Linked DNA regions of Geothrix sp. 21YS21S-2. Each later gene encodes a partner of the first gene's protein in a complex. Links are inferred from orthologs where the notes say so. Each region holds a gene or a part of one and is shown in the gene's direction. Other genes may lie near its edges.

What was found.
Region 2: the proteins of uvrA (region 1) and mfd are in contact, whole or in part, in a crystal structure (PDB 4DFC), measured with the Escherichia coli proteins. The link is inferred for Geothrix sp. 21YS21S-2 from one-to-one orthologs.

The regions. Positions count from the first base shown.
Region 1 is NZ_CP132910.1:3,460,762-3,466,892, forward strand. The notes cover bases 1,731-5,069. They hold uvrA (excinuclease ABC subunit UvrA), read left to right. Parts: upstream 1,731-2,037; coding sequence 2,038-4,869; downstream 4,870-5,069. Other genes in these bases: RAH40_RS15230 (CHAD domain-containing protein), read right to left, coding at 1,731-1,956; RAH40_RS15240 (hypothetical protein), read right to left, coding at 4,872-5,021; RAH40_RS15245 (hypothetical protein), read right to left, coding at 5,043-5,069. Outside these bases: RAH40_RS15225 (sensor histidine kinase), read right to left, coding at 1-1,060; more of RAH40_RS15230, read right to left, coding at 1,057-1,730; more of RAH40_RS15245, read right to left, coding at 5,070-5,222; carbon storage regulator CsrA, read right to left, coding at 5,244-5,513; flagellar assembly protein FliW, read right to left, coding at 5,528-6,131. UniProt on the Escherichia coli protein: The UvrABC repair system catalyzes the recognition and processing of DNA lesions. UvrA is an ATPase and a DNA-binding protein. A damage recognition complex composed of 2 UvrA and 2 UvrB subunits scans DNA for abnormalities.
Region 2 is NZ_CP132910.1:2,620,059-2,626,772, forward strand. Bases 1-3,922 are described here. They hold mfd (transcription-repair coupling factor), read left to right. Parts: upstream 1-323; coding sequence 324-3,722; downstream 3,723-3,922. Other genes in these bases: RAH40_RS11540 (ATP-dependent DNA helicase RecQ), read right to left, coding at 1-216; RAH40_RS11550 (valine--tRNA ligase), read left to right, coding at 3,775-3,922. In the rest of the region: more of RAH40_RS11550, read left to right, coding at 3,923-6,396; RAH40_RS11555 (DUF4097 family beta strand repeat-containing protein), read left to right, coding at 6,641-6,714. UniProt on the Escherichia coli protein: Couples transcription and DNA repair by recognizing RNA polymerase (RNAP) stalled at DNA lesions. Mediates ATP-dependent release of RNAP and its truncated transcript from the DNA, and recruitment of nucleotide excision repair machinery to the damaged site.

The DNA.
Region 1 (6,131 bases):
GGTCCCGGGTGCGTTCGGAGACGTCGCTCTGCCCCTCCAGGAGCTGCAGGTGGCTGTTGACCAGGTTGAGCGGGGTTCCCACCTCGTGGGCAAAGGCCGCCGTGAGCTGGCCGGCGACGGCCAGCCGCTCCTGCTGGCTCAGCTCCTCCCGCAGCAGGGCGTTGCCCTCCATGAGGTTCTCGAGCTCCTGGTTCTTGGCCTGGAGGGCCGAGAGGGCGTCGTGGATGCGGTTCTGGAGGCCTGCGTTGAGGCCCTTGATCTCGGCGATGAGCTGCTCCCGTTCCAGGGAGGCGCGCTCGAGCTGGGCCGCCATGAGGTTGAAGCGGTTGGCGATGATCCCCAGCTCGTCGTTGCTGCGCACGTCCGTGCGGGCCGAGGGATCCCCCCGCTCCAGGCGGGTCATGGCGTCCGTGATGCTGCGGATGGGCTCGGTGACCACCGTGGCTAGGATCACCCACAGCAGGATGAACTCGCCCAGGAGCACGAAGGGAAGCCTGACGTAGGTGTTCCGGAGGTTGTGGTCCCACACCGTCTCCCAGTGCTCCAGGTCGCAGTAGGTGCGGATCAGGCCCAGGGGCGGCTGGCCCTTCTTGGGATTCTTGATGGGCAGGTAGAACTTCCAGGCCCGGTTGCCGGTGTTGAGGTCCACCAGCTCGGCCTGGGGCCCGCCCCGCATGTAGCTGCCGATCTCCTTGCCGAAGGTCACCCCCGCGTCGTCCGCGGAGGACGTGACCAGGGCCACCTCGTCGGCGCCCTCCCGCCTGAACACGTCGATCTGGAAGATGCTGCGGTCCTCGCCCGCCAGGCCTTCCAGGAGCTCCTCGAGGGCGCGCTGGTTCTTGAAGTCGTGCAGGTCCTTGTCCCAGCGCTGGAGGATCTCCGTCTCCACCACCGACGAGGTCTCCCAGGCCAGGTTCCGGGTGTAGTTGAGGATCTCCCGGCGGCTGTTGCGCGTGATGGAGTAGGCCACGGCGATGGTGAGCAGGCTGGTCACGAGGGCCGTGACGATGAAGAGCTTGGCGTGGAGGCTGCGGAACCACCCCAGGGGGACGTATTTCATGGGTTCCCTTCACCGGGCAGGCCGAGGCCCTCCCTCAGCGCGGTCCTGAACGCGGCCAGCGGCATGCCCGCGGCCGCGATCCGGAACCGCTCGTAGGCGCCCAGCCGGGCTTCGCCCACGTAGGCCAGGAGCTCCAGCGTCCCCGAGGCGAGCCGGGCGCGGCTCCTCGCCGCCAGGCCCTCGTAGAGATCCTGGAGGAGCTCCTCCAGCATGGCGAGGTCATGGTGCTCCCCCAGGGCCGTCTGGAGTTCCTTGAGCTGTCTGAGCCGGGCCTCGGGCGGGGCCTCGAAGGCCGCTCCCAGGACCTCCAGGGCATAGCGGAACCGCTTGACCCGGATGCGCGCCGCGTGGAGGGCGGGCGGGTCCTCCCGTTCCAGGAGCCCCGGCAGGGGCGAGAACGCCGCCTCCAGCCTCGGGTCCAGCGCGTCCCAGACGTCCGCGGCCAGGTTTCCGGGAAGGAAGGGGTCGGGAAGGCTGGGCACCTTGAGGAGGTCGGGCAGGCGCTTCAGGGAGAGGCCCTCCAGGTCCCGGGCCATGGCGCGGCGGGCCTTGCCCCGCTTGGCTTCGAGCACCTCCAGGGCGTGCTCCAGGGCCGAGCCCGTGGCCAGCCCCGGCACCGCGAGGCGCTCCAGCCACGCGCTGTGCACGTCCAGCTCCCGGGTCAGGCCCAGGGCCCGGGTGAGCTCGCGCAGCCTGCGTCCCTGGCGCCGGAAGCCGGGGTACAGCTCGGGCCGCACCAGATCGAGGACGCTCCGCAGCCTCCGGGAGCCCACCCGCACCTGATGGAGCCCTTCGGGGTCCTGCTGCCAGGCCGGGTCCGCCAGGAGCCCGGCAAGGTGGTCCACCCGCGCCTCCAGGGCGCGGTGCAGGAGGATGCTGAGTTCCAGGGCATGCATGTGACCATCATAGAGAAGAAATAATCCGCACGCCGTTCCCGGATGCGAAATTTTGGCGTAAAATCCCTGGACGAGGTACGGATGGACAGCATCAACATCAAGGGCGCCCGGGAGCACAATCTCAAGAACGTGGACCTGGTCCTTCCCCGGAACAAGCTGGTCGTCATCACGGGGCTGTCCGGCAGCGGCAAGTCGAGCCTGGCCTTCGACACCCTCTACGCCGAGGGGCAGCGGCGCTACGTGGAGAGCCTGTCCGCCTACGCCCGCCAGTTCCTGGACCAGATGGAGAAGCCCGACGTGGACAGCATCGAGGGGCTGTCCCCCGCCATCTCCATCGAGCAGAAGACCACCAGCCGCAACCCGCGTTCCACCGTGGCCACCGTCACCGAGATCTACGACTACCTTCGGCTCCTCTTCGCCCGGGTGGGCCAGCCCCAGTGCATGGCCTGCGGCCAGCCCATCGCCAGCCAGACCATCCAGGAGATGGCGGACCAGATCCTCGCCCAGCCCCAGGGGATGAAGATCCAGGTGCTCGCCCCGGTGGTGCGCGCCCGCAAGGGCGAGTACAAGAAGCTCCTGGCCGACCTGATGAAGCGCGGCTACATCCGGGCGCGGGTCAACGGGGCGATGCTGGACCTCACCGACGGCGTCCCCGACCTGGACAAGCAGAAGAAGCACACCATCGAGGTGGTCATCGACCGCCTCAAGAACGCCGAGGGCATCAGCACGCGCCTGGCCGACAGCCTCGAGATCGCCTGCAACCTCGCCGAGGGCTCCGCCCTGGTGGACCTGGGGGGAACCGAGCGCCTCTTCTCCTCCAAGCTCGCCTGCAACAACGCCAAGTGCCAGCGCTTCGGCATGGGCATCCCGGACCTGGAGCCCCGCTCCTTCAGCTTCAACTCGCCCTTCGGGGCCTGCCCCACCTGCGACGGCCTGGGCTTCAAGCGCCAGTTCGCCGAGGAGCTGATCGTGCCCAACCCCGAGCTGAGCATCAGCCAGGGCTGCATCGTCGCCAGCGGCTGGAAGTCCGCCGGGGAGGACGGGTGGCGGGCCCAGTTCCTGGGCCAGCTCTCCAAGGCCCTGGCCTTCAGCCTGGACACGCCCTGGAAGAAGCTCTCCGCCGACGTGCGCCGCGTGCTCCTCTACGGCCTGGACCGCAAGATGAAGTTCGTCTACCAGAACAAGGGCAACCGCTACGAGTTCATGCACAACTTCGAGGGCGTCGTGGGCAACCTCGAGCGCCGCTACCGGGAGACCTCCAGCGAGGAGATCCGCGCCGAGATGGAGGAATCCATGCGGATCACCCCCTGCGAGGCCTGCGACGGCACCCGGCTCAAGCCCGAGATCCTGTCGGTTTTCGTGGGGGGCCTCCACATCGCCGCCGTGAGCGCCATGAGCGTGCGGGACGCCCGGGTGTGGTTCGGGAACCTGCGCCTGGAGGGCAAGGACGCCGTCATCGCCGGCAAGGTGTTCAAGGAGATCAACGAGCGCCTGGGCTTCCTGGACGACGTGGGCCTGGGCTACCTGACCCTGGACCGCTCCGCGGCCACCCTCAGCGGCGGCGAGGGCCAGCGCATCCGGCTGGCCACGCAGATCGGCTCCAAGCTCCAGGGCGTCATGTACGTCCTGGACGAGCCCAGCATCGGCCTCCACCAGCGGGACAACCAGAAGCTGCTGAACACGCTCAAGGAGATGCGGGACCTGGGCAACACCGTCCTGGTGGTGGAGCACGACCTGGAGACCATCCTCGCCGCCGATCACGTGGTGGACCTGGGTCCCGGCGCCGGCGAGCACGGCGGCTACGTCGTGGCCCAGGGCACCCCGGAGGAGATCAGGCGGAGCGAGGCCTCCATCACGGGCCACTTCCTCTCCGGCAGGGAATCCATCGCCGTGCCGCGCAAGCGCCGCAAGGCCACCCGCGGCCACATCCAGGTCACCGGCGCCCAGGAGAACAACCTGCGCAAGGTGGACGCCGCGTTCCCCATCGGCCTGTTCACCTGCGTCACCGGCGTCTCGGGCTCAGGCAAGAGCACCCTCGTGAACGAGATCCTCTACAAGGCCCTGGCCAACCAGCTGCACCAGGGCGCCCACGTGGTGGGCAGGCACAAGGCCATCAAGGGCCTGGAGCACGTGGACAAGGTCATCGACATCGACCAGGCCCCCATCGGGCGCACCCCCAGGAGCAACCCCGCCACCTACACCGGGCTCTTCACCCCCCTGCGGGACCTCTTCTCCCAGCTGCCCGAGAGCAAGGCCCGGGGCTACACGCCCGGCCGGTTCAGCTTCAACGTCAAGGGCGGCCGCTGCGAGAAGTGCGAGGGGGACGGCGTCCTCAAGATCGAGATGCACTTCCTGCCCGACATCTACGTCACCTGCGAGCAGTGCAAGGGCAAGCGCTACAACCGGGAGACCCTGGAGATCCACTACAAGGGCCACAGCGTCTCGGACGTGCTGGCCATGACCGTGGAGGAGGCGCTGGCCCTCTTCGGCCCCATCCCCGTGCTGGCCAACAAGCTCCAGACCCTGTCGGACGTGGGCCTGGGCTACATCCGGCTGGGCCAGAGCGCCACGACCCTGTCCGGGGGCGAAGCCCAGCGGGTCAAGCTGGCCCGGGAGCTGTCAAAGCGTCCAACCGGGCGCACCCTCTACATCCTGGACGAGCCCACCACGGGCCTCCACCTCAAGGACATCCAGAAGCTCCTGGAGGTCATCGGGCGCCTCATGGACGCCGGCAACACCGTGGTCGTGATCGAGCACAACCTGGACGTCATCAAGACCGCCGACCACATCCTGGACCTGGGCCCCGAAGGGGGCGCCGAGGGCGGCCTGGTCATCGCCACCGGCACCCCCGAGGAGGTCTCCCGGAACAAGGCCAGCGTCACCGGCCGCTATCTGCGGCCCTATCTTAAATAATTCTAACCCTTGGTGTCGATCGTCCTGCCCAGGTGGGCCGGGGGCGGAGCCTTGGGGGCCTCCGGAGCCTTCTGCTGGGCCTGGACGGGGGCCTGCTTGGGCGTCTCCACCTTCGCGGCCTGCTGGTGCTGCTGGATGCCGGTAACCTTCATGCGAACCCCCTGGAAAAGCAGTCAAGCGGATGTGTCGATGGTGCGGCCAACGCCGCCGGAGCTGTCGATGAGGCGGGCCAGGTCGGCGCCCTCGGTCCGGGCCATGTCCAGCACCTTGCGCTCCACGCCCACGCCCAGGGCGGACCGCGTCAAGGCCGCCTGCTGGCCGATGATGCTTTCCACGGAAAGGCCTGCGTCCACGGGAGTGCTCCTGAACTGAGCTTATCGGTCCTTGACGGGCTTCACTTTAGGCAAACGCGCACGCAACAGCGCAGCGGCGTCCTGGAGGGAGAGTTCTCCGCCCTTGATCTGGGCCGTTGCCGCCCGGTTGACCTCGGCGATCGCATCGAAAACCTCGCGTCGGTGGACCTGCACCTCCTTGGGCGCCTTGATGCCCAGGCGCACCCCATCCTTGCTGACGCCCACAACCAGAACCTCGATATTGCCATTGATAATGAGCGATTGATCCAGCTTCCGGGTGATGACAAGCATGGGGACCTTTCAGGCTACTTGTCCGAAATAACGGGAAACTTGAGGGGGAACTGCTCGGTGTTCAGCACCACCTGCCGCCCCTGGCGGGTGCGCAGGTTGATGAGGATGGGGCCGGCCAGGTTGGCGGTCATGTGCCGCGGGTCCTCGGGAATCACCACCAGGGCCAGCACCAGGGCCTCGGAGGGGTCCTCGATGGCGAGGGCCTTGGCGTCCTCCCCGGACAGGGGAACCTGGTAGTCGATCTTGATGGCGGCCACATCGATGCACACGAAGTGGATGTCTTCCCGGTCCATGGGCTGGAGGAACTTGAGGGGGTAAGCGTCCGAGGGCTCGAGCAGCATGAAGCGCCGGAGCTCGGCGAAACCGATGAGCCCGGCGGGAAAGGCGATCTCCCCTTCGTCCCGGGGAAGGAACACCGGGTACTGCAGCGGGAAGACCCGGGTGTCGAGCTGGGCCTGCACGCCCTTGCGGGTGCGGGTGTTGATGACCAGCGGCCCCGCGAGGTTGGCCGTCATGCGGCGGGGATCCTCGCCCGGCACCACCACGATGACGAGGACCAGGGCGTCCTCGGGCTTCTCCAGGGCCAGCGCCTCGGCATCCTCCGGGGAAAGCGGAACG
Region 2 (6,714 bases), 840 kb from region 1 along the record:
GTCGAAGCCGAAGACCGACTTGAGCCGGGCCTTGAGATCCGGTTCCCCCTTGAGCGCCTCGGCGATCTCCTTGAGGGTGCCGATGGAGCGCGGGTCGAAGGCCCCCGGCTCGGCCCGGTAGCGGTCCCTCAGGGCCCCCAGGGACTGCCGGCACGCGTCCCGTTCCCCGGATTCGAACAGGAGGCGAAGCGTCTGGATATCTTTTTCAAGGGGCATGGACCACCGGGCAGGACTCCATTGTCAGGCCTGGAGCCCCGGATGCCAAATGCCGGTCCCATCCTGCATTCATATTCACTGCTTCTTCCTTGGGGCACACTGATTACATGAGCAGTCAAGACCGCGCCGCCCTGAACGACCTCCTCCGCCTGCTGGACCCCGGCGGCCTGGAGGAGGCGGGCGCCCGCCTGCGCTGGACCTCCCCCACCGCCCTGGCCCTCATCCTGGCGCGCTGGACCAGCGGGGACGGGCGCCAGAAGACCCTTTGGGTGGACGCCCCCACCGAGCTGGAGGCCCAGGTCCTCGCCCACGACCTGGCCGTGGCGCTCCCCGATGCCCGGGTGGCCCACTTCCCGGGCTTCGCCCCCTTCGCGGGCGGCGAGTCCAGCCCCCCCTTCGTCGTCACCCGCGACCGCCTCGCCACCCTCATCGGCCTCCTGGAGCACCGGGTGCAGGTGCTGGTCACCGGGCCCCTGGCCGCCCTGGAGCGCCTGCCCCACCCCACCTGGTTCCAGCGCCAGAAGCTGGAGCTGGCCCAGGGCACCGAGGTGCCCCGCGAGCTCCTGCTGGAGACTCTGGTGGCCCTGGGCTACCGCCGCACCGAGCTGGCCGGGAGCCCCGGCGAGTTCAGCGCCCGGGGCCTGGTGGTGGACCTGTGGCCCGACCACCTGGACACGCCGCTGCGCCTGGAGTTCTTCGGGGACGAACTGGAGAAGCTGAGCCCCTTCGATCCGGACACCCAGCGCCGCAGCGGCGAGCTGCTCAAGGCCATCACGCTCTACCCCCGCTTCGAGGGCGAGCGAGGCGAAGGCGGCCCGCTGCTCGCGGCGGTGGCGAGCCGCGCGGGGCTCACGCCCGAGCCCGAGGACGACCTGGAATTCCGGCGCTCGCGCCTGGCGACCCACGGCCACTTCCCCGGCGAGGAGCTGTTCTACCCCATGCTCGCCCAGCCCAAGGGCCAGCTGGCGCACTGGGTTCCGCCCTGCCTGCGGGTGCGCCTGGAGCCCCAGTGGGAGGAGGCCGTGGCCGACCGGGAGCGGGCCCGCATCGGGGAGAGCCTCGCGGTGCTGCGCCGGGGCGGCGTGGTGTGCCCCGAGTTCGAGGACCGCTTCCTGGCGACGGATCCCAGCCGCACCACCCTCCTGCTCACCGAGTGGCAGAGCGAGGCCACCGTGCCCCTCCAGGCCACGCCCCCCCGGGACTACCACGGCCGTCTCGGGGACCTGGCCGAGCATCTCCAGGAGCTGGCCCTCTCCGGCCACCGGGTCTTTCTCGCCGGCTCCACCCCGGGCATGCGCGACCGGTTCGGGGAGATCCTCCAGGAGTACGAGCTGCCCGTCTCCTTCGGCACCCAGCCGGGGTGCCGCACCGTCCACCTGCCCCTGTCGGCGGGCAGCTTCCTGAAGGAGCCCCGGCTCCTGGTGCTCACGGAGCGCGAGGTCTTCGGCCGCAAGGCCCTGGCCGCGCCCCCCAAGCGGAGCCGCTCCGCGCCCTTCCTCTCGGACCTGCGGGACCTCAAGCCCGGGGACCGGGTTGTCCACCTGGACCACGGCATCGGCGAGTTCCTGGGCTTCGGCGCCCTGAACATCGGCGGGGAGGAGCAGGAGGTGGTCCAGCTCCGCTACGCCGACGGCGGCAAGCTCAACGTCAGCCTGGAACGGGCCGACCTCATCCAGCGCTTCGTCTCCCCCGACGGGGGCCTCGCTCCCCTGGACAAGCTGGGCGGCGCCTCCTGGGCCAAGGTCAAGCGCCGGGCCAAGAAGGCCATCCGCGACATGGCCGAGGAGCTGCTCAAGCTCTACGCCCAGCGCAAGCTCGAGGCGGGCCACGCCTACCCCCCGGACGGCCCCGAGATGGCGGAGTTCGAGGCCACCTTCCCCTTCGAGCCCACGCCCGACCAGATCGAGGCCACCGAGGCCATCAAGGCCGACCTGGAGCGGCCGGTGCCCATGGACCGCCTCCTGTGCGGCGACGTGGGCTTCGGCAAGACCGAGGTGGCCATGCGCGCGGCGGCCAAGGTGGCCCTGGACGGCCGGCAGGTGGCGGTGCTCTGCCCCACCACCATCCTGTGCTTCCAGCACTTCCGAACCTTCAAGGAGCGCTTCTCGGCCTTCCCCATCCGCATCGAGATGCTCAACCGCTTCGTGGACGCCGCCGAGGCCAAGGCCATCCTCCAGGACGTGGAGGCCGGCAAGGTGGAGATCGTCATCGGCACCCACCAGCTGCTGGGCGCCCGGGTGAAGTTCAGCGACCTGGGCCTGGTGGTCATCGACGAGGAGCAGCGCTTCGGCGTGAGCCACAAGGAGCGGCTCAAGAAGATGCGCGCCAACGTGGACGTCCTCGCCATGAGCGCCACCCCCATCCCCCGCACCCTCCACATGAGCCTGACGGGCCTGCGGGAGATGAGTCTCATCGAGACCCCGCCCAAGAACCGCCTGGCCATCGAGACCGTGGTGGCCCCCTGGTCAGACGAGCTCATCGCCACCGCCATCCAGTTCGAGCTGCGCCGGGGCGGCCAGGTGTACGTGGTGCACAACCGCGTGGAGTCCATCGTCACCGTGGCCGCGCGCATCCGGGAGCTGGTGCCCGACGCGCGGGTGGGCGTGGGCCACGCCCAGATGACCGACGACGCCCTCGAGGCCGCCATGCTGGGCTTCATGGAGGGCCGCATCGACGTGCTGGTGGCCACAACCATCGTGGAGAACGGCCTGGACGTGCCCAACGCCAACACGCTCATCGTGCACCGCGCCGACACCTTCGGCCTCTCCCAGCTCTACCAGCTGCGCGGCCGCGTGGGCCGCAGCGACGTGCCCGCCTACGCCTACCTCCTCATCCCCGGCAAGGGCGAGATCAGCGAGGACGCCCGCAAGCGCCTGCAGGCCCTGGAGGACTTCTCGGAACTGGGCTCGGGCTTCCGCGTGGCGGCCCAGGACCTGGAACTGCGCGGGGCCGGCAACATCCTGGGCGGGGAGCAGTCCGGCCACATCCACGACATCGGCTTCGAGCTCTACATCAAGCTGCTGGAGGAGACCCTCCAGGAGCTGCAGGGCCAGCCCAGCGGGACCTTCGAGGTGAAGATCGAACTGGGCGCCGCCCAGCTCTCCCGCCTGTGGGTGGACCAGGCCTCGGAGCGCCTCGTGGCCTACAAGCGGGCCTCCCGCCTTCGCACGGAACGCGACCTGGAGCTCTACCGCCTGGAGCTGGAGGACCGCTTCGGCCGGGTCCCCGAGAAGGACGAGGAGAGCGCGCGCTTCTTCGAGCTGCTGCGGGTGAAGATCCTCGCCCAGGCCCTGGCCGTGGGCGAGGTGTCGGCGGAGAAGGGCCGGCTCAAGCTGCGCCTGAGTCCCCAGACGCCCGTGGACCCCGGCAAGCTCATGGCCTGGGTGCGCCAGCAGAAGGGGGGCCAGTTCAACCCGGACGGGACGGTGTTCGTGGCCGCCCCGGCGCCCGGGGACGCCGCCGTCCGGCAGGCCCAGGAGATCCTGGCGGCCTGGGCGAAATTCTAAAGGTGGTAGGCGCCGCCCCGCTCTGACAAAATAAACCCTTTAGGAATAACCCATGCAAGAGATGGACAAGGCCTTCGATTTCAAGACCGCCCAACACCGCTGGTACGAGCAGTGGGAGACCTCCCGCATCTTCGAGGCCCAGCCCGACAGCGGCAAGAAGCCGTGGTCCATCGTCATCCCGCCCCCCAACATCACGGGCAACCTCCACATGGGCCACGCCCTGGTGTTCACCCTCCACGACATCCTCACCCGCTTCAAGCGGGCCCAGGGCTACGACGCCCTGTGGGTGCCCGGCGTCGACCACGCCGGCATCGCCACCCAGGTGGTGGTGGAGCGCCAGCTCAAGGAGTCCGAGGGCAAGAGCCGCCACGACGTGGGCCGGGAGGCCTTCCTGGAGCGCCTGTGGTCCTGGAAGGACGAGAACCAGGGCGCCATCGAGAACCAGCTGCGCCGGTTGGGGGCCTCGGTGGACTGGACCCGCAAGCGGTTCACCATGGACCCCGACCTCAACAAGGCCGTGCGCAAGGTCTTCGCCGCCTCCTACAAGGCGGGCCGCATCTACAAGGGCCCCCGCATGATCCAGTGGGACCCCGCGAGCCAGACGGCGCTGTCCGACCTGGAGGTGAAGTACGTCGAGCGCCACGGCAAGCTCTGGCACCTCCGCTACCCCCTGGCCGACGGCAGCGGCTTCGTGGTCGTCGCCACCACCCGCCCGGAGACCATGCTGGGCGACACCGGCGTGGCCGTGCACCCCGAGGACGAGCGCTACGGGCACCTGGTCGGGAAGATGGTCAGGCTCCCCCTCACGGACCGGGAGATCCCCGTGGTGGCCGACACCTTCGTGGACCCCAAGTTCGGCACGGGCTGCGTGAAGCTCACCCCCGCCCACGACCCCAACGACAACGCCGCCGGCAAGCGCCTGGGCCTGGCCAGCATCACCGTCATCGGCTTCGACGCGAAGATGACCGCCGAGGCGGGCCCCGCCTACGCGGGCCTGGACCGCTTCGACTGCCGCAAGAAGGTCATCCACGACCTCGAGAAGCTCGGCCTCATGGACAAGATCGAGCCCTACACCCACCAGGTCTCCGTGAGCGACCGCAGCGGCGCCGTGCTGGAGCCCCTGGTGTCCGAGCAGTGGTTCATGAAAGTCGACGAGGCCGCCGCCAAGGCCCTTGCCTCCGTGCGCGACGGCCGCATCCGCTTCACCCCCGAGCGCTGGGCCGGGGTCTGGGAGCACTGGCTGGTGAACATCCAGGACTGGTGCATCTCCCGCCAGCTGTGGTGGGGCCACCGCATACCGGCCTGGACCTGCGACGCCTGCGGCCACCTCAACGTGGAGGAGGAGGCTCCCAAGGCCTGCGAGAAGTGCGGCTCCACGGCCCTCACCCAGGACCCCGACACCCTCGACACCTGGTTCTCCTCGGCGCTCTGGCCCTTCAGCGTCTTCGGCTGGCCCGACGAGACCGGGGACCTCAAGCGCTACTACCCCACCAGCGTGCTCATCACCGGCTACGACATCCTCTTCTTCTGGGTGGCGCGCATGGTCATGGCGGGCCTGACCTGGACGGACGAGGTGCCCTTCCGGGACGTCTACTTCAACGCCCTGGTGCGCGACGAGCACGGCGCCAAGATGTCCAAGTCCAAGGGCAACGTCATCGACCCCCTGCAGACCATGGACGACTACGGCACGGACGCCCTGCGCTATTCGCTGGCCGCCATGGCCGCGCCCGGCACCGACATCTCGCTTTCCGTCTCGCGCCTCGAGGCCAGCCGGAACTTCTGCAACAAGCTCTGGAACGCCGCGCGGTTCGTGCAGATGAACCTCACTCCGGACGTCACCCTCGACGTGAAGCCCGAACTGGGAGAGGCCGAGTACTGGATGATCCGGCGCCTGCGGGAAAGCCTGGAGCAGACCACGCGCGCCATCGAGGAGTTCCGCTTCCACGAGGCCGCCGAGACCCTCTACCACCTCGTCTGGGACGATTTCTGCGCCACCTACATCGAGCTGGCCAAGGTCACCCTCCAGAACGGCACCACGGCCCAGAAGGCCGCCATCCTGCACTTCCTGGACATCCTCCTGCGCGCCCTCCATCCCGTGGTGCCCTTCCTCACCGAGGAGATCCACGCGGCCGTCATGGACGGGCGCCTGCCCCAGGGCGAACCCGCGCTCCTGGCGGCCCGAAGCTGGCCCCTGGGCGACCCCCTCCTCCAGGCGGAGGGCGGCGATCCCGACCTGGTTCCCAGGTTCCAGGAGGTCCTCACCGCCTTCCTGCGGCTCAAGGCCGACAACGGCGTGGACCCGGCCAAGCGCGTGCCGGCCTTCTGCACCCTCAAGTCCCTGGAGCCCTTCACCGAGGGCCTCAAGAGCATCGCGCGCCTGGAGTCCGTGGCCTTCCCCGACGGCGACATCCACGCCCCCACCCGCGCCGTGGGCGTGGTCACGGGGGGCACCGTCGCCCTGGAGCTGGCCGGCCTCAAGGACCCCGCCGCCGAGAAGGCCAAGCTGGAGAAGGAGCGCGACAAGCTGGAGAAGGAGCTGGAGTCCTCCCTGGCCCGCCTCGCCGACGAATCCTTCGTCACCAAGGCCCCCGAGGCCGCCGTGGCGAAGATGCGCGCCGGCGCCGCGGAGAAGCAGGCCCGGCTGGCCAAGATCCGGGAACTGCTGGCGGTCTGATACCTGGATCAAGGACTTCTTTTATCCTTCTTCATCCCCGTCCATCCCCGTTCATCCCCGGCGAATTAAACGCTGAATTTGCCGGGGATGAACGGGGATGGACGGGGATGAAGAAGGATAAATAAAAGCCCTGTCCGCCATCCGCCGGGCCTTGGCGGGCGTTCGCCGATGGAGGACCGGGGTTGGCGGAATTGCATGCCCATGCCTTCCCCGCGGGCCTACCCTGGAAGGACAAGGTGACCCCATGAGAATCCAAGTCCTCCCCTTCCTCCTTTGCGCGGCGCTTTCGGCGGCGCCGCCCTCCCGGACGGAGACCCG